4 regions of the Ornithinibacillus proteolyticus genome follow, and region 1 is predicted to be linked to each of the others. Evidence: riboswitches for the same ligand, from Rfam matches in the RefSeq annotation. Region 1 holds a riboswitch; each other region holds the start of a gene.
The links. A riboswitch is a leader RNA that binds a small molecule or an ion and turns the genes downstream of it on or off. The one in region 1 is predicted to bind lysine.
Positions count from the first base shown of each region.

Region 1 (7,756 bases):
AATCCTAGAGGACATTACGATTGATGCACCAGACAGAATCCATGTCGGTGAAACAGTTACCATTTCTGCCGAAGGACACCAATCAGGAAATCTTGTTTTCCCACTTCGCTATCCAGCATCGGTTAAATGGGAAGGCAGTGCGGACGTATTTGTTGGCACTGGTCCTTCACTAGAACGTGCGAAGGATTCTGGCAAGTATATAGCTACGTTTAATCCGAATACTAGGGAATTAACCGCTTTAAAGAGCGGATTAGTGGAGTTAGAGGTAAGTTCTAATGAGATGAAGGCTGTGGTCGAGGTTGTAGTAGAGTAAATGTATACGAAAATCTATTTTCTAATGTATAAATCGTTTACCTTGTGGAGATAATATTTGATAGATTCATATTTTAATCTCCCCCTTATGATGGAGCACAAATGATACAGTTCATTTGTGTTCCTTTTTATTTTTGAATGATATAGCTATGGTGACACTAATATAATCCCTTAAAGCATCAACCTGAATCAGGAGGGTTGCGATTATTAGTCGTAACTTGTTCAGCCCATCTATTTATAAAACATAAATCAGGGCTATAATTAGATGAATATTATTGATTCATGTATGTGCTTTACACTATCTTTAAGATAAGCAAATATACGGAGGAGCTTGTTCATGAAAAATAGCATCTTTATCTTCTATCAATCTCTATTATGGGGTGTGCTTCTAGTAACTAATATTGTATTGAATCCATATATTGGGCCTCCATTTGAGTGGATAGATGTCGTTTCGATGATGATGTTATTCCTCAGCTTTTTCATCGTGTTTCTTCTCTTAACGAAAGTATTTATCCGACATGTACGATCGGTGCGGTATAAAATAGGCCTGTCTATCCTTGCTTTTATTATTGCCGTACTGTTTTTAGTGGTATTAGAAAATGTGTGGTTTGAAGTAACTGGTAAGATGTTGTTTTAAACTACTCTATACAGCTTTTTCGTAGAAATAGGACTAATTTCCTGAAAAGTTCATAAAATTGGCTATTTATTTATCATTTAGTCGTTATGCTTCGTGGTAGACTAAAGTTGGAGTTGATAAAGATGAATACATCACACGATGAAAAATTAATAAATGAAGCAATAAGATTCATTAAAGCCTGTTATGATGAACTTCAACTTTCTGAGGAACAGCAACAAGAGCGAATAAAAGAGATTGAAAAGGAAATTCTCCAAACAGGGAGTTATACCCATAAAACGTTTGAATTGACCCACGGAGCAAAAATGGCTTGGAGAAATAGTAATCGTTGTATCGGGCGTTTGCTCTGGGATACATTACATGTGTTTGATGAGCGGGACATCCAAACAGCTGACGAAGCGTTTGACAGATTAAAGAGGCATATTGAATTTGCTACTAATAATGGAAAAATCCGGTCAGCTATCACCATATTTCCACCACGAAAGAATGGAAAAGATCCGCTTCGTATTTGGAACCATCAATTAGTCCGCTATGCAGGATATGCTGAAGGAGAGCAAGTTATTGGTGATTCCACATCGATTAAATTCACTAAAATGTGCCAAGAGTTAGGGTGGGAAAGTAAGAAATCCCCATTCGATATCCTACCGCTAGTGATCCAGGAGGATGGAAAAGCGCCTACATTATACAACCTACCAGAGGAAATGATTAAAGAAGTACCTATAGCCCATCCGGAATATCCTGAGCTGAAGGAATTAGGGGTAAAGTGGTATGCAGTGCCGATAATTTCTGATATGCGTTTGGAAATCGGTGGTATTGATTACCCAATGGCACCATTTAATGGCTGGTACATGGAAACAGAAATTGACGCCCGTAACCTAGCAGATGAAGAACGCTACAATCTTTTGCCAAAGGTAGCAGAAATCCTAGGGCTAGATACAAGATCCAATCATTCCCTTTGGATGGATAAAGCATTGGTAGAGCTAAATATTGCTGTATTACATTCTTACCAGGAGGCTGGTGTCACTCTCGTAGACCATCATACCGCAGCAAAGCAGTTCAAAAGCTTTGAGCGAAAGGAAAAAGAATCCGGGAGAGAGGTGACTGGCAACTGGGTATGGTTAATCCCACCAGTATCACCTGCCACTACCCATATTTTCCATAAGCGATATAACAACCAAGTGAATGTACCAAATTATTTTTATCAGGACGAACCAAGCTAATGTAATAGGAGTTGAGGGAAAGAAATCCTTCAGCTCCTATTTTTTATGGAGCAGTAGAATTTCTCTGTTGGAAATGACGGATAAAGATGATTGCAAGTTGCATAATAGAACCACGCAATTAATCAAGTAGGAAATAAGCCATTGCCTTGTCCAATAAATCTCTTAACTAAATAGGTTAATTATATCAAGGGCCCCATCTCAACCCAACCCCTATTAACTACCTCACTTGCCTCCACAATAGAATAAAATTAGAAAAATAATCCATAATAACGCTGATACATAATCGCATGAAAGTAAGGATGATTTTGATGAAGCGAGTGGAAACGGAAAGAAAGCCACCATCCAAGCCTATATACCAATCGCATGAAAAGAAATTAGTATGGTTGTCCTTTGTCGTTGCAGCAATCATGCTGTTATCGATAATTGGCAGATTGGTAAGCGGATAAGGAGGGAAATTATTGATTAACGAGGAAGCGGTTTACTACAGTAGAATCTTAACGGAGGTCACGCTAACCTTTCATATTATTTATGCAACTCTTGGGGTCGGGGTTCCGTTAATGATTATGATTGCACATTGGGTTGGGATTAAGAAACATGATGAGCATTATATATTGTTGGCAAGGAGATGGACAAGAGGCTTTATTATTACGGTTGCCGTTGGTGTCGTTACTGGTACGGCAATTGGGTTACAGCTTTCTTTACTATGGCCGAATTTTATGGAGCTAGCTGGAAATGTTATAGCACTACCGCTTTTTATGGAAACATTTGCTTTCTTCTTTGAAGCTATATTTTTAGGAATTTATCTATACACATGGGATCGATTTGAAAATCAGCGAAAGCATTTATTGCTGTTAATTCCTGTTGCGATTGGGGCGTCATTTTCAGCTGTATTTATTACGATTGTTAATGCGTTTATGAACGCACCTCAAGGATTTGATTTGGTAAATGGAGAGATTGTGAATGCCAATCCAATCTTAGCGATGTTTAATCCAGCAATGCCGACTAAAGTTTCCCATGTGGTCGGGACTGCCTATATGACTTCTGCCTTCGTACTTGCTTCGATTGCTGCCTTTCGTTTGATAAAGGGTTCCAATCATGTTTATCACAAAAAGGCACTCCTTCTAACGATGAAGGTAGGATTTGTTTTTACTATTGCGATACTGATCACGGGAGATTTATCGGGTAAATACTTAGCAGAATACCAGCCGGAAAAATTGGCTGCTGCAGAGTGGCATTTTGAAACGAGTGAAGCTGCAGAACTTATTCTCTTAGGTATGATGAACGATGAAGGGGAAGTACAGTATGCGTTAAGAATCCCCTATGCATTAAGTATCCTTGCACATGGTTCACCAACAGCAGAAGTCATTGGGTTGGATCAATTTGCAGAAGATGAAATACCACCGCTTTATATCCACTATTTATTTAATATTATGGTTGGTGTAGGCATGCTGATGATTGCCATTTCCTTTATTTACATTTTCGGCAAGTATCGAGGCTGGTCCTTTGTGGATAAAAGGCTATTTCGCTGGTTAATCGTGTTAGGTGGACCATTAGCGATTATTGCCATCGAAGCGGGTTGGTGGCTGGCAGAGGTTGGTAGACAGCCATGGATTCTTCGTGGAATTATGCGTACACAAGAAGGAGCGACAACCAATGGAGATGTGGATATTATGCTTCTTTTATTCTGCGGGTTGTACGTAATTCTTGGGATTGGATCTATTGTTATTTTGACCAGAATGTTCCGTAAGAACCCGGTGGAAAGAGAACTAGCAGAACGAAAAGGAGATGTTCCATCATGAGTATAGACCTAGAGATTATCGGAATCGTTGTACTATGGACATTTCTCTTCGGGTATATTTTAATTGCATCGATAGACTTCGGAGCAGGATTTTTCAATGCTTATGGTCTCTTTACGAATAGACAGCATATTTTAACGAAAATCATCCAGCGTTATTTATCACCCGTTTGGGAAGTGACCAATGTATTTCTGGTTTTCTTTTTCGTTGGTGTTGTTGGATTTTTTCCGAAAACGGCATTTTATTATGGGACAACATTACTTGTACCGGTAAGTATTGCGATTGTACTTTTAGCGATTCGGGGTTCTTATTATGCATTTGAAACATACGGCTCTCGTTCCCATAAAGGCTATGCATTCATGTATGGATTATCCGGACTTCTCTTGCCTAGTGCATTATCCATTGTATTGACAATATCGGAAGGTGGTTTTGTATTGATGCAGAATGGGAATCCGGTTCTCGATTATTGGGCGTTGTTTAGTAGCCCATTGACTTGGAGTATTGTCGTGTTAAGTATTTCAAGTGTACTTTATATTTCTGCCGTATTCCTTACCTGGTATGCGAATAAAGCACAGGACAAGCCCGCAACCGCTTTACTTCGCCGCTATGCCTTAATCTGGGCATTGCCAACGATTATTACTGCTGGTGGAATTATTTATGAGCTTCGATTTCACAATCCAGAACATTATGACCGTCTTCTAGGGCTTTGGTGGATGTTTGTCATTTCAGGATTATTATTTGTGGGGACGGTGTGGCTTGTTTGGAGAAGGAAGAACTATGGGGTAGCCTTTGTTCTTCTCATTGGACAGTTTGCATTTGCCTTCTATGGGTATGGTATTTCACATTATCCGTATTTATTATATCCACATGTAACCCTGTATGACAGTTTTACGAATGAAGCGATGGCCATTGCGCTTATCATTGCATTTATTGCTGGGCTGGCTCTATTGATTCCATCGTTATATTTATTGCTTCGGCTTTTCTTGTTTAATAAGGAGTATGTCAGTGGAAAATCAAAACAGGAACATTGAGGTGATGGTTTATGGATGTATTTTTAATCTTTATTGCACCATTTCTAGTGATACTTGCTGGAATAGTGGTGGCATTTTGGTGGGTGCTACGGGACGTGGATATCGGTAAGGAAAAGTAAGAGTTGACAAATCGCTTTATTCTGGTAATATAGTGAACTATATTTCAATTTCATATTGAACCTTGTCATTCGATGAGGTAGAGGTGCGGGTAATAAGAGTAAGCAATCGGAGTATGACATCGATGAGGATTGCCTGAAAGGATTATTTGCCGAAGCGTAATGAAGGTCAAATTCATTATTGCTGGTGTGTCTTCTGAATAAGAAGCATACTGTCATGCAATTTTAGTGCATGGAGAACTACTGATCAGGATGGAGGATAACGTATTGTGTAAAGACAATGGTAGGTTATTTTCCTATTCGTTGTCTTTTTTGTTTAGTCTTGTTCGTTTGCTATACCCCAGCTAGCGGAACGTTACTCATAACAAAAGACCTCAATCATACCTCTCTCAAGTTTTCTATGCACACCCAAAAAAGTTATTTATAGAAAGGGATGTGCATCATGAGCAAAAACTCACCAAAAACACGGAAAAAATTTGAATTTCCACATAGCTTTATTATTTTATTTGGCTTAATGATTATTACAGCTATTACGACTTACTTAATTCCAGCAGGACAATATGAGCGTGTAGTAGATGAAAACGGTCGTACGATTGTAGCTGATGGAACCTATCAAACAATTGAATCTACCCCAACAGGCTTTATGCAGTTATTTGAATCGTTGCATCTAGGAATGGTTGATGCAGCGGAGATAATATTCTTTATCTTTATCGTTGGTGGTTCGTTTGGAATATTAGCTGCAACGAAATCAATCGAAGCAGCATTTGGTTCCCTTACGAAAAAACCAAATGGGAAAGAGATCTTTTTGATCCCAGTTATTATGCTATTTTTAGCGATTTGCGGTGGTTCTTGGGGAATGGCAGAAGAAGTTATTCCATTTATTTTAATTGCGGTACCACTTGCATTACGTATGGGATTTGACTCGATGACAGGTACAGCAATGATATTAGTTGGGGTATATGCTGGTTTTGGATCGGCGTTTATGAATCCATTTACTGTAGGAGTTGCCCAAGGAATTGCTGGCTTACCAACATTCTCTGGAATGGGAGTTCGTATTGTTTTCTGGCTTATCTTTGTTGCTGTAGCTATTGCTTATGTGATGATCTATGCAAGAAAAGTAAGAAAAGATCCGACTATCAGCTTAATGTATGAAGAAGATAAAAAACGTGATATTAGCCTTGATGATCAAAGTAGTCAAGGACTAACAAAGCGCCAGGTAGCAATTTTAGTTGTTCTTGCGCTGACACTAGTTGGACTTGCTGTAGGGGTTATTACACAAGGTTGGTATATTACTGAAATCGCAGCATTATTTGTCATCATGGGGATTGTTGTAGGGATTATTGCTAGATTTAGAATGAATGAGATTGCTAATGCCTTTGTAAAAGGCTGTGAAGAAATGGTACAAGGGGCATTAATTGTTGGCTTTGCATATGGTATTTTAAGAATTCTACAAGATTCTAATACGATTGATACTATTCTTTATTTTGTTTCCAATCTAGTTGCGGACTTACCTACAGCACTTGCAGCTATTGGTATGTTCGTCGTACAAAGTGTATTAAACTTTATTGTTCCTTCTGGAAGTGGACAGGCAGCAATTAGTATGCCAATTATGGCTCCACTTAGTGATTTATTAGGGGTTAGTCGCCAAACTGCAGTACTTGCGTTCCAATATGGTGATGGAATTTCGAACGTTTTCACACCGACAGCTGGTGTGCTAATGGCTTCATTAGCACTCGCGAAAATTCCTTGGATTAAATGGTTGAAATGGATTCTACCATTAGTATTAATTCAATATGCTCTAGGGGCAATATTTGTAACGGTAGCGCATTTATTTATTTGGTAAGTAGTTTTATAAGGCTACCAAGTAAGAGGGAATTGTCCGTGTGAGATTAAACTTACATGGACAGATTGTAAGATAGTAACAGGAAGAATAGCTACGTTCATCAGTGCTCGTGATGGGTTGGGATAAAGGGTTTATTCCATCCATCACCCACTTTTGGGGAGAGAGAAATAGGGCAGAATTTTATCAAAAAGGGTATAATAGATAGAACATATTTATAAACGAGTTAACCAGTAAGACATCGGAGGAATATACTATGCTAGAATCATTATTTACTAGATTAGAAGAAATTTATCCAGAGTTAGTGGAGCTTCGTCGTGATTTTCATATGTATCCAGAGCTTTCGCATCAGGAAGTGAATACGCCTAAAAAGATAGCGGCATATTTAGAAAGTCTAGGAATCGAAGTGAGAACAGAGGTCGGCGGAAGAGGTGTCGTTGGAACATTAAAGGGTGGTAAACCTGGTAAAACGATTGCGTTACGTGCGGACTTTGACGCCTTACCAATTCAAGAGGAAACCGGACTTGCCTTTCAATCTCGTGTGCCCGGTGTGATGCATGCATGTGGACATGATTTACACACTGCTTCACTACTTGGGGTTGCTAAAGTATTAAGTGAATATAAGGATCAGATTCCTGGAACAGTGAAATTCATTCATCAGTTTGCTGAAGAAGCTACCCCAGGTGGAGCAGTACCGATGATTAAGGATGGTTGTTTGGACGGTGTTGATGTCATTTATGGTGCCCATGTGATGTCTACGGAAGATTTAGGGACAGTAAGTGTGAAAGAAGGTTACTTCTCTTCTGC
Region 1 is NZ_JBCPXV010000010.1:55,414-63,169, reverse strand. Features, by position in the region: gene AAIB49_RS06960 (phosphodiester glycosidase family protein) at 1-313, shown strand, start outside; gene AAIB49_RS06955 (hypothetical protein) at 650-949, shown strand; gene AAIB49_RS06950 (nitric oxide synthase oxygenase) at 1,072-2,166, shown strand; gene AAIB49_RS06945 (hypothetical protein) at 2,475-2,612, shown strand; gene AAIB49_RS06940 (cytochrome ubiquinol oxidase subunit I) at 2,625-3,965, shown strand; gene AAIB49_RS06935 (cytochrome d ubiquinol oxidase subunit II) at 3,968-4,993, shown strand; gene cydS (cytochrome bd oxidase small subunit CydS family protein) at 5,005-5,112, shown strand; lysine riboswitch at 5,183-5,360, shown strand; gene AAIB49_RS06930 (YfcC family protein) at 5,552-6,952, shown strand; gene AAIB49_RS06925 (M20 metallopeptidase family protein) at 7,206-7,756, shown strand, end outside.

Region 2 (7,756 bases), on a different contig from region 1:
TCAACAGGATATGGACCTCCTGGTACATCTGGAAAGTTCCCACCACATTTGCATTATGGAATGTACAAAGATAATGGATACAGCGAATGGTCCTTTGATCCTTATCCATATTTACGAAAATGGGAAAGAATGGCAAAGAATAGAAAATAGTTAAAAAGTAAAAAGTCCAAAGTAACCATTTCTAAACAACTAACTGGCAGTATGAAAAAGGAAGAGGCTGGGACAAAAGAATTTATCTTAAAGGAAAAACCGAATGAGAGCAATGACCACGCTCCGGAGCTAGTATTGTATATCATTCGGTTTTACATTTAATTTTCTTAAGTTATGTCCTTAGCCTTTTCCTCAAACATTTATTTTACATTATTTTCCTTGCTTCGCTGTTTTTACTGCCCACCAAATACTTGTTGCTAAACCTCCCCAAACAATGACAATAGATAGTATCATAAAAATAATCCAACTCATCTTATTGTGCCTCCTTTTTGAGAGATTCATCTTCTACTGAGGGCTTTTTCCACTTTGTTACGGCCAGTATAATACCAATTACTAATGCTCCAATTGCTACGGCCCAACCACCCCAAAGGATGAATGCATCGGAGAACCCCTCATAGTTACCAGTAGGAGTATTAAATTCCTTTAATAAATTCTGCTTTAATAACCTAACCATCATAAAACCTAATACTAATGGCGTAATAATAGTTAGACTTATCGTCCACCAAGAGCCCAGCTTTATGTCAGAAATTTCGTTCGCATGTTCTTTTAAGCCTTTCAGTTGTCTTAGAATCCATGCAATTAACACTACTTCTACTAATCCTATTAAAGCAACACCAAATTGATTAATAAAGTAATCTGCAGCGTCTAGGAAATATAGCCCACCTTGTGTAGCAAATAGAAGGGAAATCAGTGCTGCTAATCCACCACCAAATGCCACTGCTTTCGTTCTTGATATTTTAAATTTATCAACTAATCCAGCTACATAAGTTTCGGTAATGGAGATTAATGATGATAAGCCTGCTAATACAAGTGATGCAAAGAATAAGAATCCAAAAAGCGAATTCAGTCCAGGGAATTGGTTGATAATTTCAGGAAATACAACAAACGCTAACCCAATTCCAGCCGATACTACCTCATCCACTCCAACTCCTTGTTGTGCTGCCATAAATCCAAGTACTCCAAATACACCAATACCAGCAAGAATTTCAAAACTAGAGTTACCAAATCCTGTAATAAATGCATTATTCGTTATATCTGATTTCTTTGGTAAATAACTGGAATAGGTAATCATAATCGCAAAGGCTATCGATAAACTAAAAAAGATTTGCCCATAGGCCGCTACCCATACATCTGCACTCATAATCTTACTAAAATCTGGTGTAAAGAACGCTTCTAATCCATCTAAAGCACCAGGTAGAGTAATTGCCCGAATAACGATAATTAGAAAAATAACAATCAATGCTGGAATAAAAATACGGTTAGCAATTTCAATACCTTTTTTAACACCTTTAAAAAGAATTCCTAATGTGATTACCCAAACAAGTAGTAATGGAATTAATACACCAGGAACCATACTACCTATTTCACCAGGTGCAACCGTACGCTGTAGGTATTCTTCCATTAAGAATCCACCTGTATCCTCCCCCCAATTTAAATTGAAAGAGAATACCGAATAAGACATTGCCCAGGCAATAATAACTGAGTAGTATGTGGAGATTACAAAGGCAACTAAGACTGCCCACCAACCAATAAATTCTGTTTTCTTATTCATTCTTCTAAACGATAATGGAGCAGATCCACGGTGTTTATGACCAATTGTAAATTCCATAATAAGGATTGGAATCCCCGCAGTTAATAACGCAAACAAGTAAGGGATTAAGAAAGCTCCTCCACCATTTTCATAGGCTACAGCAGGAAAACGCCAAATGTTTCCTAGACCAATAGCAGATCCAACTGCAGCCAAAATAAACCCAGCTCTTGTCCCCCATTGAGAACGTGTTTCCATTCAAAGACCTCCTCATGTTATTTTTTTCTCATTACACTATGTAAAGTGTTAATAAGTCAGGTGAATAGCTATTCTAGCCATTTCAGTTGTGTTAGTTTTCTGAAATTACTGAACTTGTCTGTATTATAACGGTACTTTTTACTTATGTCAAAGTATTTTTTAAATTTTTTGTTTATTGAAAATTTGGGAATTTATGGATAAAAAAAGAGTTTAACTCTACCGTAAATAACACCACAAGGTAGAGTAAATCTACCATGTGACATTATTAAAGATAGTGTTAAACTCTAGATTATTTCTCGATTACATTATACTTACTGCTTCTTATTAAGTGTATAGACGATTAATCCTATTAGAATAATGATACCAATCGTAGCTAATAGTCCTACTAAAAGACTACCTGTTACCCCAATTAAGATATAACCGATAATGGAAGCGACCGCTACAATACATGCGTATGGTAGTTGCGTAATCACGTGATCAATATGATTAGCGCCTGCTCCAGTTGAAGAAAGAACCGTTGTATCCGATATTGGTGAAACATGATCTCCAAATACTGCCCCAGCCAGCACTGCAGCTAATGATGGGATAATTAACTCCGGATCTGCAATTGCCATGACATTAGCGGCGATTGGCAGCATAATTCCGAATGTTCCCCAAGAAGTACCAGTGGACAACGCCATCAGACCTGAAATAACAAAGAAAATGACTGGTAAAATACTAGGACTAATATTAGCATTTTCAGCTACTGCTGCTAGATATTCACCTGTTTCTAAAGTAGAAATAATCGAACCAATCATCCACGCTAATAATAGAATATAGATAGCTGGAAGCATTGCTTTAATACCTTCTACTAATACAATCCCCGTCTTCGTCTCTTGTTTTCCCTGCCCTAAATATAATAGACAGGCAACGAGTACTGCAGCAATACCACCAATAAATAAGGAGAAGTTAACATTCGTATTCTCAAAAATAGAAAGTATTGTGACCGTGTCACCACTTGCTCTTGCTCCAGTGATTATCATGGAGCTTATCGTCGTAATTAATAAAACAATGATCGGAATTATTAAATGATAAACGCTTCCCTTTGCACTTGGCTTGAATGCATTCGTTAAATCTCCTGGAACAGTTTTTCCTTTAGGAATAACTTCACCAGTTGTTATGGCATGATTTTCATGCTTTTTCATTGGTCCAATATTTAAGTTAAAGAAGGCCGTTATAAAAACAAGTAATAATGCGCCAATTGCATAGAGATTATATGGAATCATTCTTATAAATGCCTCTAATGGCTGTAATCCTGTCATTACTACTAATCCACCAACAACTCCAATGAGATAAGCTCCCCAGCTAGAAATCGGTGATATAACCGTGATTGGTGCTGAAGTTGAATCGATATAGTATGCTAGCTTTGCACGTGAAATATTATGTCTATCTGTTAAAGGTCTTGCAATCTGTCCTACAGCTAAGGCATTAAAATAATCATCGATAAATATAATAATACCTAAAATCGGAGCCATAAGCTGTGCCCCTCTTCGTGTCTTAATTCTAGCCACCATCCAATTACCGAAGGCTCTGCTGCCTCCTGACGCTTGCAGTAAAGCAGTCATCATTCCTAATAAAAGTAAGAATCCGATTAACTGAAGGCCGCCAGTATTAAGTGCTCCATCTGAGATGAATATCCCATAAAATGCACCCCAGATTTCCTTTATACTACCCCACACATAAAAATCGTGAATCAATAATGCACCTACTGCAATTCCTACTCCTAATGACAAGAGTACCTTTCTTGTTAATAAAACTAAAACAAGCATAATAATTGCGGGAATAAGAGAATAAATTGTTCCTTCCATATTACTACCTCCATTGATGTAATTAGTATGTGCTGTGTGACCATGGAGATACGCTTGTCAAAATTTCTTTTTCTACACAAAAAAGCAATGATAGAAAATAACCTATCATTGCTTATGCATATACGTTATCCTCCATTTCGATCTGTAGTTCTCCATGCCCATTTCCAGCATGACAGTGTGCCTCTTATTCAAAGACACCCCAGCAATAATAAGTTCGACCCTTATTACGCTTCGGCAAACGAGCCTTTCATCAATAATCATCGTTGTCATTCTCCTATTGATTACTCATCTTGTTCGCACCTCTACCTCACCGATCTGATAAGGTTTATTATGAAATTATGAATATACTATACTATGATTTTAATCATCTTGCAAGTCTTCTTTCGGAACTGCGATAGATGGATTCCCACTTGTACCTCCAAAAAATTCTGGTACTTCACCCATTACTAAGTTTTTGTCAATCAATATTCTAGTACTTACTTTTGTCACTTCCGTTGTAAATGGTATAACAATTTGGACATCTGCCTCTACCTGAACATAGAGTGAAACAAAGACATTATTAATCCCTAATTGTTCTTTTTCCTCTATTAATTCTGTCTCAACACTACCTACTAGCTCTAAATTTACCGGTAATCTTGGACCTAAATTAGCTAATATAGAATTCCCAGTTGCTTGGCCTATTGGTATTTCGATTACGGTCGGATCACGGTCAACAAGTTCTTCCACCGTATCCCCATACACGTCTGGTTCTCCAAGAGGGTCGCTATATTGGGGAGGAGTTCCTCGATTCATACTATGAAAAAACTCTTCCACACGGTCAGTTGCTGCTCGATTGATTTTATTAACAACAGAGGAATCCCAACCAACTATCGATATATAACCAGCCTCATTTGTTTCTGTTATCGCTACATCTTCAAACGTATATTCTTCCGCAAACTTAACTGCAGAATTAATACCTCTAGTGGCAAATTCCCTTGTTTTTGTCTCGGCAACTTCCATGATGGTCGGGGTTATTTTCTTATCTATAAATTCTAAGCTAAAATACGTTATCACAATAACTAATATAAATGAAATCATTAATATATATCGCGATGGAGGTGTTGTTCTTCCACCTTTAAAACCGATTCGATGCCTTCTCATAAAAATACCTCCTCAGTACAAATTCTATGCTTGTTCTAAGGAGGGTAGGACTAAATTTTTAGATTAGATTACATTTCGTAATCATGATATTCAATTGTTTTGATAAATCAATCATATATGGTTCAACCTCTCGTTCCTCTTCTTTCAAAATTCTAATGATAGGTCGATCACAAATATGTTTGTTCTGATGAACGACAACACCTTGTCGTTTATCATTTAATTCAACTGAAATTCCATTAGGATAAACAGCCACACTGTTTTTGAAAGCCTCAATAATTCGAATATCAAATTGATTAATAGCACTACTATATAGAAGCTCAAGCCCCTCATGAGGAAGCATGGCTTTACGATATACCCGATTACTTGTAACTGCGTCAAAGACATCTGCTGCACCAATAATTTGGGCAAACAAATGAATTTCATTGCCTTTTAATCCACGTGGATATCCACTACCATCTATTCTTTCATGGTGCTGGTATGCACAATGTGCTACAACAGCGGAATAATTATAATTCTTCCTTAATAGCTCATACCCGAGCGTAGTATGGGTTTTCATGATAGCAAACTCTTCATCTGTAAGTCGTTCTGGCTTTTGGACAATATCAGGATCAATGAACACCTTTCCAATATCGTGAAGCATTGCCCCTTTACCAAGTTCACTTAACTCTTTTGCATTTAACTTTAACTCAGCACCAATTGCTAAGGAATAAATAGTAACATTTAAAGAATGTTGGAAAACATAGTCATCCGTTAGATATATATCCGTTAACAGTGTGATCGATTCATCATGACTATCTATTTCAGCCATAATTCTACCAATTATATCCGTTAGATTCTTTCCCTCTTCATCTAACACAGAGGAATTTTTGTTTAGTTTATGTGCTTGAATACTATCAAAGAGCCTTTTCATGGAAGATGTAGCATCCTGCCGAAGTCGTTCCGATATTACTGGTTCAATTACAATATCTTTTGTTTTCTCATCTTCAATATAAACATATGTAATCCCTTGTTGCCCTAACCGCTCAATAAGCCTCTTTGTAAGTGGGACTCCATTATGGAGTAAAATGGTGCCATTATCACGATATATCGTTTGTCCCAGAATATCTCCTGGTTGAGCTGATGCTGTAGCGACTAATCTCATTCATGTACTCCTAACCAGCCTTTGATAAAAGCGGCATTTTTCGACATTATTATAACCATATAGTATCAAATCTGCTATGAAAAAGCTATCTTAAGAAAGAACATCTGTCTACGGTTTCCTCGATATTTTACCAACAAAAAATGCCTCACAACGGAGACATTTTACGCTATTCGTTTCAAGGCCTCTTTTCCACTCATTCCTACTTCCCAGCCAAATTGCTCTTTTGAAGCTTCAGTAACTTTTTCAAGAGGTGCCTCTAATAAATCTTCAATGGTACGTACTCCTACCGCTCTCGCAGCAATCACTTGACGATCTTTTAATTTTTCACTTAATAAATCCACATCCAGTGCTCCACACATGATATACCCAATTTCATTGGTTATCATTAACAGATTTGTTTTAGGAAGTTCCACCTTAATTGCAGTGAACATAATCCCGTTTACTTCAAGAGGATTAATCGTAATCATAATCCATGACGCCTCCTTTGCATGCTCCCTATATTACTATGCAAATAGGAGGTCATGTGTCACGACTTTATCCTCGGCGGACATGGGGAGAGATGTGTCTGATTACGGTTCTCATGTGACCTTGCGTGGGATAGATGTGCCCATTTTCGGTTTACTTGCGACCTTGCTCGGGGGAGATGCACCCGATTTCGGTTCTCATGCACCCTTGCGTGGGATAGATGTGCCCATTTTCGGTTTACTTGCGACCTTACGTGGGGGAGATGCACCCGATTTCGGTTCTCATGCGCCCTTGCGTGAGGTAGTTGAGCCCTTTTCCGGTGTACATGCGCCCTTGTTCGGGGGAGATGTGCCCGATTTCGGTTCTCATGTGACCTTGCGCAAGGTAGATGAGCCCTATCCCTGCACACATGCGCCCTTGCGTGGGGAAGATGTGCCCTTTTCCGATTCACTTGCTCCCTTGCTCGGAGAAGATGCGCCCGATTTCGGTTCTCATGCGCCCAAACGCGAACAAGATGCACCATACCCTAGCCCGGTTTAACTATCCAAAATGCTCCATAAGTGTGTCTCTTAAATAATCTCTCATAAACTTTGGTAGCATATAGGATTTCTTATCTGATTTCGCAACTTCAGGTAATAATCGACCAAATGTAAAGGTGTCAGCTACTACCACACTAAATTTTCGTTCAATATCTACTGGTTCCTCTCCCATGAGCACTTGGACTACATATTCCTGTCCATTTTGATGAAAGTCCGTCTCAACCTCTACCCCAGAGAAAACCATTCTTCCTAATACTTTCCCCCGGAAGCCAAATCCTTTTAAGGGAAACTCCATAAACTCTCTTGTAAGGGATGCTCGGACAACTTCAAGCAGTTCAGCACCAGTAAGTTCTACTATACAAGGATTAATGGGATGCGGGCATACTCGATGAATATCTCCAAGTGTTATTTCGCCCTTTGGAAAACCTTCTAATAATAATCCAGTATTAAACATCGCACAATCGGCTTCCGTTATGTTCCTAATTTTATTCGTTAGAAGCTGCATAATTTTTGACTGCTGATACCAATTAACTTCTATAGACTCTGTAAGTTCAACCACTTTTTCATCTAGAATCTCATCTGCTCGTGCTTGTAGATTATCTAATGACTTTTTTGTAGCTTTATCAAT
Region 2 is NZ_JBCPXV010000008.1:38,904-46,659, forward strand. Features, by position in the region: gene AAIB49_RS05815 (M23 family metallopeptidase) at 1-150, shown strand, start outside; gene AAIB49_RS05820 (MetS family NSS transporter small subunit) at 361-462, opposite strand; gene AAIB49_RS05825 (sodium-dependent transporter) at 464-1,996, opposite strand; gene AAIB49_RS05830 (Na+/H+ antiporter NhaC family protein) at 2,308-3,843, opposite strand; lysine riboswitch at 3,981-4,156, opposite strand; gene yunB (sporulation protein YunB) at 4,204-4,983, opposite strand; gene AAIB49_RS05840 (HD-GYP domain-containing protein) at 5,042-6,124, opposite strand; gene AAIB49_RS05845 (YunC family protein) at 6,286-6,591, opposite strand; gene AAIB49_RS05850 (hypothetical protein) at 6,686-7,129, shown strand; gene AAIB49_RS05855 (bifunctional metallophosphatase/5'-nucleotidase) at 7,130-7,756, opposite strand, start outside.
Region 2: another riboswitch for lysine. It lies ahead of AAIB49_RS05830 (Na+/H+ antiporter NhaC family protein); the one in region 1 lies ahead of AAIB49_RS06930 (YfcC family protein).

Region 3 (7,305 bases), on a different contig from region 1:
GTTTTGGGGTTAATAAGCCGCCATAACACACTTGATTTTTGTAGGAACATGTACAAAAGTATAGTAATCACACATACGAAGTGGTTAATTTGAAAAGTTACGAATTCTAATCCCAAACTATTTCATCTCATCGATTCTTGGTCAAACAATCATGTTGTCGAAACATGTCATGTGTGCGATTGTTCTGGAGTAAAAAGGCACTATCCACACACTTCAAGCACCCTCACTTGAACCCCACCACCAACATCTGATACCCTAAAAAGGAATTATCATTCAAAAAAATCCACATAAAAGAGGGTTATCAATATGAAAGCGATTATGACGAAACAACCGGGTGGAGCGGAACAATTACATGTGACAGATGTACCGAAGCCAGAACCCCGTGAAGGTGAACTATTAATTAATGTAAAAGCCGCAGCAATTAATCGTACGGATATTCTTAATCGTGAAGGTCGGACCGGTTATATGACGAATCCCATTCTAGGAATTGAAGTAGCTGGTATCGTGGAAGAAGTCGGACCGAATACAGAAGTAAAAGTCGGTACTCGGGTGATGGGGCTTGTGAATGGTGGAGGGTATGCAGAATATGCAATCATGCCAGCAGAGCGAGCAATGATTATTCCAGAAGGCTTATCCTTTGAAGAGGCAGCGGCCATTCCAGAAGTATTTCTAACCGCATATCAAACCTTATATTGGTTAGGTAGCCTGAACAAAGGGGAAACCGTACTTGTCCATGCTGGCGGAAGTGGTGTCGGAACTGCAGCAATTCAGCTGGCAAAACAGATTTCTTCAGCAAACGTTATCACAACAGCTGGCTCAAAAGCAAAACTAGATTTTGCACAATCCTTAGGCGCAGATTACGGAATCAATTATAAGGAAAAGGATTTTTCTGAGGAAGTATCGCACATTACCGATGGTCAAGGGGTCGATCTGATACTAGACTTTGTCGGTGCATCCTATTGGAACAAAAACCTATCTAGTATTAAGGTGGATGGTCGCTGGGTATTAATTGGTATCCTTGGGGGAGCACAAGTAGAAGTGAACTTGATGGAACTAATGAGCAAACGAGTTCAACTAACAGGCACATTACTGACACCTAGAAGTGATGAATATAAGGCGAAGCTAACAGTTGATTTTTCCCAAGCTACGATAGAACTATTTGAATCCAAACAGCTTAAACCGATTGTCGATTCTGTCTTTGCTTTTGAGGATGTTCAACAAGCACATCGACACATGGAAGAGAATAAAAACATCGGGAAAATCATCTTAAAAGTCGATTCATCAAGCTAAACAAATGTGCACGTTACCCTATTGCACAAAAAAACAATGCTTAGTGGGCATCCTCCCACTAAGCACTTTACATGGTTAAAAAGCACCCGAACCTCCACCACCGCCTACTCCTGTACCAGTCCCTACAGTCGTCGTGGAGGATGAATTAGTAGTTGCAGCAGTAACCGTATCTGCCTCACTAAAGTGCAGATTCGCAGTTGATGCAAGAAGCAGATACATCATAACGTTCGATGAATCCATGCTTTTATTCGATGTGAATATTGGGTTATTCCATATTTTTATTCCCTTATCATTCATACCATATGCATAGTTAACAGCGATGATTTGCTCATCTGTGCTCCATTTCTCCAATTGATTGGGTGGTATTCTATCGAAGTTCTTATTAAACTGTTTCCATTCCTCCCAAATCTTCGCACCTTCTAATGTCTTCGGATTGTAAAAAATACTAAAAGCAAGTAATCCAAGAAACAGAATAATAGAAACTGCCATCCACATAAACAGTTCATGAATACCAAAGAAAACGGCTAATGGAACAAGTAGCAAGCTCAAGAGGGCAACCGTCCATCTAAAGCCTTTCTTTGCTTTAGTAAGTTCTTTCGATTTTACTTCTTGCTTTATTGCGTATATCCATGCTTGAACATGTTTGTTGTAATCATTATGATTCGATTCATCCTCTAAAAATGTTTGCAGTTCTTTAAATCTAAATGTTTTTCCATTACCAATCGTATCAAATAAAAAGTTGATTAACATGTACTCATGGTCATACTCGGTATAACGATCGACTAACAAGAACGTTTCTTGATTTTTTGTTCGCACATAACCTTTCCGAACTAATTCTAATAAAGATGACGTTAGTAACTGGTCTTTCGGTGTGAATGAATTAGTATAATAGATTGTTGCTGGTATGCTCATGTTAAGCTTAGGTATCGTTAACTCCTCTTTTATACGGCGTTGCACATCATGTTTTAGCTCCATTTTTTGCCGTATGCTGACGAAGAGCAATAGAACAAGAAATAGTCCAAAGCCACCAACTATATAAGGAGCGATACGATTTAACCATGCTTTCCTATCCTGGAACGCGGCTAGCTTAGCTTCATTATCTGCTATTTGTTCCAGAATCGAATCTTTCATCATTTTTTCACTGGTTAATGGAGCAGCACCAAAAAGTGTCTCATCATATACTACTTGAATGTCCCCATTCTTCCCATCTTCCACATAACCTAATGAAAATACGGCACCACCATCCGCTGTTACTTCTGCTGTATCATATGCTTCATCATAACCATAAGCCGTAACCTGAACCGCCCTAGCAGGTGGATGTACATAAATCGTCATGTTCTCATATACCGATTCATTACTACTATCAAAAAATGGCCAGTAGAACTGGGCAACATCCTGATACACCTCTACCCCATTCATAATCGTATAACCGAGTTCTATCGTTACCGTTTCTTCATTACCTTTTCGATAGATTTTATATTCGCTATCCTCTTTTTCTACCTTCAATGGCGATCCAGCTTCACTTGCTACAAAATCTTCAATAGCGTTACCTTTCTTCGGAATTATCGTGCGAGTAATACCATTAAATTCACCTTCAAAATCATACGTGAACCTTTCTTTTACCGCAACATCCCCGCTTTCCATTAAATAGGCATCTATCTGAACATCCTTAATAACATAATCCACTTCGGCAAATGCTGGCTCTACAAAAATGAAAAAGGTAAATAGGAAAATGACCGTAACGATCAGTTTTTTCATAAAAAGCAACTCCTTTAGTTTATATACGGATGTTGGATGGATTTGGTTTCAGGTATGTTAGATAGAGGTGTACATCTAATTGCAATTATACGAATTGAATTGGAGTTGTAAAACAAGCCCTACCAGCTACCAATATAGTAGAATGCTAACATACTCCCGCTTGCATACAATCCAATACCCTGATGATTCCAAATACTTGCAAACATACCAAATTATCTAGTATAGTATAATTTGTTGAAAAATTTAATAATACCTTACCAGGTCGGTGAGGTAGAGGCGCGAACATTATGAGTAATCAATCGGAGTATGACATCGATGATGATTGTGGAAAGGAATGCTCGCCGAAGCGTAATAAGGGTCAATCTTATTATTGCTGGGATGTCTTTGAATAAGAGGCATACTGTCATGCAGGTCTGCATGGAGAACTACTGATCGAATGGAAGATGCCATATTGGAAACAATGATAGGTTATTTTCTGTCATTGTTTTTTTGTGTCTTTTTTTCTATCTCCATTTTTAAGACAGGCTACTTTTTAGGCATTGGAGGTAAGGTAAATGAATAAACTAGCTCAACGAGAATAGTCGACAAAAGCGCACTTGATTTACTGTGCGAATTATAAAAGGCTACATACATCGTTACAAAGCAAGTTCATAAAAAAGGAGAAAAAACTATGAAACTATCAACTTGGAAAGCGATTCTACTGCTTGTGTTATCATTTACTGTCGTTTTAGGCGGCATCATATATCTTGGAACCCCTACCACTATTACACTCATTACAGCTGGGGTAGTCGTGATCACCTTATCACTTATCTGGGGAATATCCTGGGAAAAGATAGAAGAAGACTTAATTGAAACCATTAAATCGATGCTTCCAGCTATTTTGATACTGCTAGCTGTGGGGATGTTAATCGGTGCTTGGATGCTGTCTGGAACCATTCCATTAATTGTCTATTATGGCTTGGTAAGCATTGACCCGTCCTTTTTCTTAATTATTACTGCACTTGTCTGTTCGTTTATGTCTATTATGGCAGGAACTTCCTGGGGAACCATTGGTACAGTAGGGGTTGCCTTAATGGGTGTGTCGCTAGGTCTTGGTATTCCGGTACATTACACGGCTGGAGCTGTTGTAGTTGGGGCATTCTTTGGAGATAAACTCTCTCCCTTATCTGACACCACGATTATGGCACCAACCATGGCTGGGGTGAAGCTTGTTGACCATATTAAACATATGCTCTGGACAACGATTCCAGGTTATCTTATCTCATTAGTCCTTTATTTGATTCTAGGCTTCCAATTCGGTGGGCAAATCGAGAATAGCGAGAATGTGAATCTGATTCTATCCACGTTGAGCGAGAATTTTAATCTCAACCCGATATTAATTATTCCACCACTACTTGTCTTACTCTTAATTTATTTTAAAAAGCCAACACTCCCTGTATTCGGTGTAGGTATTATTGCTGGATGTATATTGGCGGTTATTTTCCAAGGAAGAGATGTTTTGGAAGTATTTTCAGCATTAAATAATGGGTACTCTCAAGCAACAAACATACCAATCGTGGATGAGATTGTACAACGAGGCGGAATGTCGAGTATGTTGGGTACCGTTGCTTTGCTTATTAGTGCTGCGGTATTTGGATCCCCATTAAAATCAGCCGGAGTTGTTCATATTCTTTTAGACAAAATTGTCGCACTAGCTAAAAGCGGTAAGGCTATGATGAGCTCTAGTTTAGCTCTACACGGTATTCTATTCACCATTACCGGAAGTTATTATGTGACATACGCTGTCATCGGTCCAATCATAAGCCCACTATATGACAAATTTGGTCTACATCGTAAAAACTGGTCTCGTACGATGGAGGATACTGGAACCGCTCTAGCTCCACTCATCCCATGGGGCGTTACAGGAGCATTTGTAGCGGAAACACTACAAGTATCAACTGGAGAATTCTTCCTTTATGCTCCGATGACTTATCTTGGAATAATCTTTGCTTTGATTTATATCTTTAGTGGAATTGGCATTACGAAGGTGCAAGGGAATAAGGGGGAATAGTAACCTAGTGAAGAACCGTGATTAGTGGTTTATCACGTTATAGTGGCGAGGGATTGTTCCTCCCTTTATATAAAATTGGAATTAAAACGATTTGTCTCAACCACACTAAAATTATACCGTAAAACTCATCATCACCGGATAAATCCCATTCAATTCCAAGGGTAATATTCATATTTAAGAACTAACCCTGGAGTGTATTTAAACTTACACACTTTATTTGACACCGCCTTTGCTTACTACTTTATTTTGGGTATAGAGGATTTCTCTGTACCCTTTTTTTCGCTTTCCTCCCTCATTTAGGGTACTGGAGTGCTCTCTCTATTACCTTTTTCTAACCCTTTCCTCATGTAGGGAATTGAGGCATTCTATCTATTACCTTTTTCTGCTTTCAGTCGTCATTTAGGACCCTGACGCACTCACTCTGTTATCTTATTCCGTTTCCCTCCCTCATTCTATTAAAAAACTTCCATCTTTAAAGGATAGTACCTCAATAGATGGAAGTTTATTCTTATGCTTGATTTTTTTCACGCTGTCTTAACTCAACACGGCGGATTTTACCTGATGATGTCTTCGGTAGTTCATCAATAAATTCAATTTCCCTTGGATATTTATATGGAGCAGTTAATTGTTTCACATGATCCTGCAATTCTTTCACTAACTTCTCCCCTTTATTTACCACGTTACTTTGTAGAACAACGTATGCCTTCACGATATTTCCACGAATTTCATCTGGACTAGCGATGACAGCACATTCTTTTACCGCTGAATGTTTGACCAAAGCATCTTCTACTTCAAAGGGACCGATTGTATAGCCTGAGCTAATGATAATATCGTCATTTCTACCTTCAAACCAGAAATATCCTTCCTCATCTAATGAAGCTTGGTCACCTGTAATATAGAAGTTACCACGACGGGTTTTCCTCGTACGGTCCTCATCCTTGTAATACCCTTTAAATAGTGCTGGGGTATCTAGTGGAATTGCTATGTCGCCAACTTCTCCAACTTTGACAGGATTTCCGTCCTCGTCAATTAATTGTACATTATTTCCTGGAGTTGGTTTCCCCATTGAGCCCGCTTTTACTTTCATACCTTTTAAAAATCCTAATAATAATGTATTTTCCGTTTGACCATAGCCATCTCTAACCGTAATATTAAAATGCTTTTCAAATTGGTCGATAACTTCACGATTTAAAGGTTCTCCAGCGGAAACAGCACTGTGGACTGCTGATAAATCATGGTCCTGTAGATTATCTAGTTTCGCCATGAGACGATATTCAGTTGGTGTACAACAAAATACATTGATTTTATTAGTCTCTATTAATGATAGATATTTCTTTGGTTCAAATTTTCCGCTATATACAAACCCGGTGGCACCCGTTCCTAATACAGATAAAAATGGACTCCATACCCATTTTTGCCAGCCTGGAGCTGCCGTCGCCCAAACGGTATCACCATCATGGATTCCAAGCCAATGTACTGGTGCAGAACTCATATGGGCATAGCCCCAAGCATGGGTATGCATAACCGCCTTTGGATTACTCGTTGTACCTGATGTATATGGTAAAAATGCAAGATCATCTCTGGATGTTGGAACGATATCCAATTGATCGGATACAGAAGTCTTTAGACTATCTATATGATTCCATCCATCAATAGAATTACCTATAGTAAATTTCGTAAGCTCCTCATACTGGTCAATCGCCCTAAATTCGTCCGTATAATCTGAATGGCATACGACTCCGCTTACTTCTCCATGCGAAATTCGATACTGCAAATCTTTTGTTCGCAACATCTCTGAACTAGGGATAATGATAATGCCAGTTTTTAATGCTGCAATATATACTTCATATGTTTCAATGAGACGGGGCAGCATAACTAGTAATCTATCTCCCTTTTTAAGACCTTGTTCCTTAAATATATTTCCGATCTTATTCGCATTTTTAATTAAGTTTTGATAGGTTATTTTTCGTTGGTCCCCCTGCTCGTCTTCCAAAATTACGGCAACACGGTTAGGTTCAGTAGCATATTTTTCAAATTCCATCACGATATTATAATTTTCCGGTGCAATTAAATCTTCTCTATTCAACAACATCACCTCATTTTTAGTACTAGATGCTAATATCCAATCATTATATCAGATTCTATGTCGTTAAGTAAGCAATGCAACTTTTGTGATTAGATCATCGATAGGCATCAACGTGCTTTAA
Region 3 is NZ_JBCPXV010000018.1:63,991-71,295, reverse strand. Features, by position in the region: gene AAIB49_RS10290 (NAD(P)H-quinone oxidoreductase) at 307-1,290, shown strand; gene AAIB49_RS10285 (DUF2207 domain-containing protein) at 1,366-3,048, opposite strand; lysine riboswitch at 3,312-3,484, shown strand; gene nhaC (Na+/H+ antiporter NhaC) at 3,719-5,098, shown strand; gene mbcS (acyl-CoA synthetase MbcS) at 5,607-7,184, opposite strand.
Region 3: another riboswitch for lysine. It lies ahead of nhaC (Na+/H+ antiporter NhaC); the one in region 1 lies ahead of AAIB49_RS06930 (YfcC family protein).

Region 4 (7,306 bases), on a different contig from region 1:
TCTATTAAGGAAGGGCGATACTGTTACTTGGGAAGCTACCCATTTCGGTATTAGACAAAAGTTAACAGCAAAAGTAATTCATATGGAAAAGCCCACCATGTTTGTTGATGTCATGGTAAAAGGCGCTTTTAATTCTTTTACACATACTCATCGATTCGTAGAAAAGAATGGCGGGACTATAATGATAGATATCTTTGAATATAAGTCACCGTTCGGTATCGTTGGTATTATTGTAGACAAATTATTTTTGGAGAGATATATGGCAAATTTTATTAGCTCTCGTACTAAAGAACTAAAAAGGATTGCAGAAGATGTTGAATAAAACAGACTAGGGAGTCAGATAAGGGTTACATTATATCTGAGTTTCTGAGTTGCCTAGTAAAAAGTCTGTAACTAAACCATTATAGATCAATCTATTTCTACTTCTGGAGGGTAACACAACAGTGCAACAAATTAAATCTGATTGTATATTGCTAATAAAAGATTATGTTTTGAGTATATATTAAAGACGTGCAGTAATGGACTAAAGCCCACTTACGGAAACAGAAGGTCCAAACCCCAGTCCTTCCGTATAAAATCAAAACCTAGACAAATCATATTCTAAAGCATAAATAAAAGAAAGGATATGATTGTTGTGGATTTAAACTTAGTTTGGCAAACATTTCTTATTTTTATGGTGGGAACGATCATTTTAAGAATTGGTGGAAGAAAAACAATCTCTCAAATGACTATTCCCCAAACGGTTATGATGATCGCTATTGGTACATTGCTCATTCAACCTGTCTCTGGCCGGGGGCTTTGGACTACTTTTGGGATTGCTGGGTTATTGGTGCTTTTTTTAATTCTAGCGGAATTTATCCAATTAAAATTTGACAATGCAGAAACAGCGCTATCTGGTAAAGCTGCACCTGTTATTGAAGATGGTAAGTTAATGGAAAACAATTTAAAAAAACATAGATTAACTGTTGATAAACTAGAAGAACGACTACGGAACGCAGGGATTTCTAATATTGGTGATGTTCAATATGCTACATTAGAATCTAATGGACAATTAGGATACACTTTAAAACTGGAAAAACAGCCTGCCACAAAAGAAGATATTCAAAACCTGATTAAGTTCATTCAAAACGGACAACAAGTAGAAACCAATAATCAATCACCAGATAATATTTTCACTGAAACCTTAAAATACAAAGCTGATGATATACCTAAACATTTACAATAAGTACTTTTTTTTCGTGACGATGCTAAGACAATAGTTACAAGACGTTATAGATTTGCAGATTGATTAACCTTCATTTGATGAGGGTTATTTTTTTAGGAAAGTAGGAAAGTATTTTCGAGTATAATAGCACTTTTTACCATCCCTTTCCCTTATTAATTAAAGAAGGAGATTTGAAAATTTTGTCGAATATAGGATAACAACGGGATAGGGGCAGACCATTATAAAAGAAAAGAAAAAATTATATGATACAGGTTGGAAATTAATTAGACACGTAGTAGTAGCGCTAAGCCTATAGAATTTTAGGGGTGGTTCATATGTTTAAAGATACATCAATTGAGATTTATTTTTCCCTTTCAAGTACAGAGCCTGAATGGGATTTTCCACTTTCAATAGTAACAGAAAGGTTAGGAATTAACCCCACGGAAACGATAAAATTAGGTGAGTGGGTAAACATAAACAATCCTAAGATAAAAAGACAACACACATTTACCGAATGGGTATACAGTACAGGTATAGTTGAAACCTACGATTTCGAAAAGTTAATGAAAGAAGTAGTTCATGTCTTTAAAGATAAAGTGGACATTATTAACGAATTAATAAGAGAATTTCAAATAGAACCTAAGTTAAAAGCAGTTGTTTATGTAGAAGAAGGGCTTTCTCCTGGATATGTCTTGGAGTTAGAAGTAATGCAATTTGCACTTAACATAGGTGCAGAATTTGAAATTGATGACTATATTTCCGGCTTTGTAGAGGATACCGACGAAGAATAATAAAAAGTAAAGTACTCATCTAAAAGGTGAATAGTTTAAGAATTGTTAATTAGTGGAAACCATTTAATATTAATTTGAAAAATAGGCTAGAACCTGTTATTATGTCATTTGTGCATTTATTTTATGAAATGATAGAATGTGTTCACCCTGCTTATTAATCTGAATTTTCAGAAATGAGTTTAATTTACAACAACAGAATTAGCATTTAGGAGGACTATTTTTTATGGCGAAAAAAAGAAAGGGGCTATTTCAAAGCTCTTTAGATAGGATTGAACTAGTTGGGAATAAACTGCCCCATCCAGCAACATTGTTTGCAATTTTGGCACTTTTTGTTATTCTGCTTTCGGCGGCTTTACAACCATTAGGTATTAGTGTTGAACACCCTGGTGAAGAAGGAACGACAGTAGAAATCAAAAACCTTTTAAGTGCTGAGGGAATACAATATATATTCACAAGTATGACAGATAACTTTATCGGCTTTGCTCCATTGGGTGTTGTCCTACTGACGATGTTAGGAATAGGAGTGGCGGAGCGTACAGGGCTTATAAGCGCACTTCTTAGAGGATTTGTATTATCAGTACCTAATCGATTCATAACGTTAGGATTAGTCTTTGCTGGTATTATGTCTAGTGTGGCATCTGATGCAGGGTATGTTGTATTACCACCACTAGGAGCACTTATTTTTGCTGCAATTGGTAGGCACCCACTAGCTGGTCTGGCGGCCGCATTTGCTGGTGTTTCTGGAGGATTTAGTGCTAATCTATTATTATCTGGTACGGATGCGATGTTAGGGGAGCTGACGATTGCAGCAGCTGCAATAATTGACCCAGCATATGCAGAGACAATGAACATAGCAATGAACTGGTTGTTTATTTCTGTTTCGGTATTCGTATTAACATTTGTCGGTGCGTGGGTTACAGAACGAATTGTAGAACCACGACTTGGCGCCTATAAAGGTGATCAAAAAGAAGAATTGGAAGGTCTTCAAGCAATTGAGAAAAAAGGTCTAATCTGGGCTAGTATTACAGTGGTAATCGGTATCGTACTTGCGATGTTGCTTGTAGTTCCACCAAACGCACCGATGCGCGGTTTAGAGGGCGATGCAATGGAACAAATAATTCGATCGCCATTTATGAGTTCATTAGTACCAATTATTGCTATACTATTTTTTATTCCTGGTATAACATATGGAATTGTTACCAAATCCATTCGAAGCGATAAGGATGTTGCTAGCCAAATGTCAGATACCATGGCATCTATGGGAACATTTATTGTGTTGGCATTTACAGCGGGACAGTTTGTAGCATACTTTAATGAAACAAATATCGGACTAGTTATAGGTGTTTATGGTGCGGATTTTCTAGGGAGTGTTAATTTAACTGGTATTCCGTTACTTATTCTATTTATTTTGATTACCGCATTTATTAATTTGTTTATCGGAAGTGCTTCTGCAAAATGGGCGATGATGGCACCGGTCTTTGTACCAATTATGATGCAGCTTGGGTATTCACCAGAGTTAACACAAATGGCATATCGTATTGCAGACTCTTCTACGAATATCATTTCACCATTGATGACTTATTTTGCAATAATTATCGCATTTGCACAGAAATATGATAAAAAAATGGGTATTGGTACGTTAATTTCCACAATGGTTCCATATTCTATATTCTTCCTAATTAGCTGGATGATTATGCTTATTGTCTGGATGCTATTAGGACTACCACTTGGACCAGGTGGACCATTAGAATATCATCCTTAATCATTTTTAAAAAGCATTGCTTCATTAGAGGCAATGCTTTTTTCGTTACAAAACGCTATGGAAAAAGAAGGGATATTGAGAAATAGGCTATTATCTAAAAATAGTTTGATAAACTTTTAAGCTATTGGTTTACAATTCGGCGAAATTTTCATATACTTACAATATTAATTGAATACTAACTGGATGAGGTGCGAATGTCATCAGTAACTTACTATATAAATCTGCAAATTGTAGTAAGCGAAAGGGGCCTTTGCCGAAATAGAGCTCTGTTTGCAGACAGGTCTCTGTTGGATTGTATATTAAGAGTATGCAGTCTGTCATTATTCTTTGAATAATGGAGTGCTTCCACTTGTACATAGGACAGATCATGAAACAAGTCGGAATACTCGGCTTGTTTTTTTGTTGTTGGGATAATACTATGCCCAATTTCTGACCATCTTGGAGGTAGCAGCATCCGTAGAAAGAAGGAAGATTATGAAACGAAATGTACTTAAATTTGGCGGTACGAGTGTTAGTAGTCTAGAGAAAATTAAAGGTATAGCAGGCTACTTGAAGGACCGCGTGAGACAGGGAGAACAGCTAGTAGTAGTCGTTAGTGCAATGGGGAAGACAACAGATGAACTATTGGAACAGGTGAGTATGATTACTCAATCACCTAACGAACAGGATTTGGCTGTCCTCCTAACAACCGGTGAACAGCAGACCATCTCCTATCTATCTATTATTCTAAATGATCTAGGAGTAAAATCTAAGCCTCTTACAGGTTACCAAGCTGGTATCGAAACAGTTGGCCATCATTTAAAGAGCAAGATTTCAAAGATTAATACTAAGCTTTTTGAGCAACTCTTTGAAACATATGATGTTCTTATCGTCGCTGGTTTCCAAGGATTTAATACGGACAATGAAATTACTACACTTGGCCGTGGAGGATCTGATACGACAGCGGTAGCACTTGCAGCAGCAATTCAATGCCCATGCGAAATCTATACAGATGTGGCTGGGGTTTATAGTACCGACCCGCGAATCTATCCTAATGCTAAACGGTTACAAGTAGTTTCATATGAGGAAATGATGGAGATGAGTGCGCTTGGTTCAGGTGTTCTCGTATCTCGAAGCGTAGAAATAGCAAAGAATTTCAATATTCCTATTTACTTAGGTAAAACACTGTCAGATGAGAAAGGAACTTGGGTTATGTCAACGGTAGAAATGATAGAGAAAAAAGCGGTCACAGGTGTTGCGATTGATCAGGATATGATTCATGTGACATTGAACTATCCTGAGAATGATATACACCTACTTGATAGAGTATTCATCCATTTGGAGCAAGAGGAAGTTAATGTCGATATGATCTCACAGATCACGAACAATGAAGGATTACAATTATCCTTTACGATGAAAGACACGGAAGAATATCAAATCCAGAAAATCTTCTCCCATCTAAAAGAAGACTATCCTGAGCTCTATTTCAAAATAGAAAACCAATTTGCTAAAGTATCCGTTATTGGTTCAGGAATGCGTGACATGACGGGGGTTGCCTCCAAAGTCTTTCGTACATTAATTGAATCCGATATTCCATTTTATCAGGTCACGACATCAGAAATCAGCATTTCTTATGTTTTAGATATCGAAAATGGGGAAAAAGCAGTACTACTTTTGTGCAAAAGCTTTGATCTATAGTTTTTTAGCGGTGCATGCTAGTGGATTTCATCTAGGGGTTCTTGCTTTCCTATTTAAGAGGTAAGAGGCTGGGACAAAAGGTTCTAATCAAAGGAAAAACCGAACATCGTTCACATACTTCACTTTAGGAATATAGTTCGCTGTCACTTCTAGTACAAGTGCGACAACTTCATGAGGGGCCTGGCCTCATGCGTGTCCTATCCTCTCAAAGGAGTCTAGGTATATTTCCGGAGCTAGTATCGTTTATAGTTCGGTTTTCCATATAGAGCCTTTCATTCTGGCCCAATCTCTTTTAGTGTTCACTTATTAATAATGTTATGGTAAGACATATTCGTCTATAAAGTTCTTATTTTACAACTTCTACCTTCACGTCTTTGTAGATTCAACTGAAGGTACTATATGTTGTTCTTTTGCCATCTGCTTTACAATTTTTGGTGCACTCCATAGTGGTGGAAGGAGCAATATCGATACAGGTACTGCTGTTACAACGATAAAGTTTTGTAATGCTTGTATACTACCTTCCCCAATTGTGAGTAGTACGACGGATAATATACCGAATAAAACGACCCAAAAGACTCTCATCCACTTTTGTGGTTGATCTGTACCTTGTAAGGTTACGGCTACTGTATAGGAAATGGAATCCACTGTAGTCGATACAAACACTATACTAACGATTAAGAACCCAATAGCTATCCATAATCCCATTGGTAGTTGATCCATAATTGCCATTACGGTCGCAGGCATTCCACCAGCATCTAATGGGGTTGAAATGGAACCAGGATTTGCTAGTTCATGTGATAATCCAGTACCACCAACAACGGCAAACCAGAAATTACTAACTAATGGAGCAATAATAGATACAGCTATAATAAGCTCTCTTATCGTACGACCACGCGATATTTTACTAATAAAAATAGCCATCATTGGTGCATAGCCTAGGAACCAGCCCCAGAAAAATACTGTCCAATAACCAAGCCAAGCTTGATCTGCACGATATAAATTCATTTCGAAAAAATGCTGTAATTGAAAAGCTTCCGCACTAATAAAAGAATCTATTAAAAACATGGTTGGACCAATAATGAGAATAATTGCTGTTAATAATACAACAAATATAACGTTTAAACGACTTAAGAACTGAATACCTTTGTCAACTCCACTTGCTACTGATATAGCAGCAATAAGGATTAGTGCGCCAACAACGATAATATTCGTAGCCAACGTATTTGGAATACCTAGTAAAAAGTGAAGTCCATAACCAATTTGCAGACCTAAAAATCCAATCGGACCCATGGTACCTGCAGCAACTGCAATAATGGAAACAATATCTGCAGTTGAACCAATTATACTTTTGGTAAATATTTTTTCACCGAAAATAGGGTATAAAATAGCACGTGGTTTAAGTGGATATCCTTTATGATAATGAGCATACATGAGGACAATAGTTGTTAACGTACCTAAACACGCCCAAGCTAGGAATCCCCAGTGCACAAAGCTTTGTGATAAAGCTGGTGTGACTGCCTCTTGTTGTGTCATCCCAATATTTTCAAACAACGGTGGAGTGGTAACAAAATGATAGATTGGCTCTGATGCAGCCCAAAAAACACCACCACTAGCTAGAAGCGTACATAAAATCATAGAAATCCAACGGAAATAACCGTTCTCAGGCTTCTCCATTTTTCCTAACTTCAGATTTCCATATTTAGAAAAAGCTAATATAATACCAATTACAAAATTCCCTAGTAATAATAATTGCCAATACGCACCAAAAAAAGTTACGGACCAATTGAAGGAATCGGTTACCCAACCTTCAACCATATCGATGTCAATTAATGAAAAAATGACAAAGAGGAATAAAAATCCTCCACTTACAGC
Region 4 is NZ_JBCPXV010000074.1:448-7,753, forward strand. Features, by position in the region: gene AAIB49_RS18755 (SRPBCC family protein) at 1-322, shown strand, start outside; gene AAIB49_RS18760 (DUF421 domain-containing protein) at 635-1,225, shown strand; gene AAIB49_RS18765 (DUF4279 domain-containing protein) at 1,540-1,995, shown strand; gene AAIB49_RS18770 (AbgT family transporter) at 2,219-3,757, shown strand; lysine riboswitch at 3,933-4,110, shown strand; gene AAIB49_RS18775 (aspartate kinase) at 4,232-5,434, shown strand; gene AAIB49_RS18780 (BCCT family transporter) at 5,801-7,306, opposite strand, start outside.
Region 4: another riboswitch for lysine. It lies ahead of AAIB49_RS18775 (aspartate kinase); the one in region 1 lies ahead of AAIB49_RS06930 (YfcC family protein).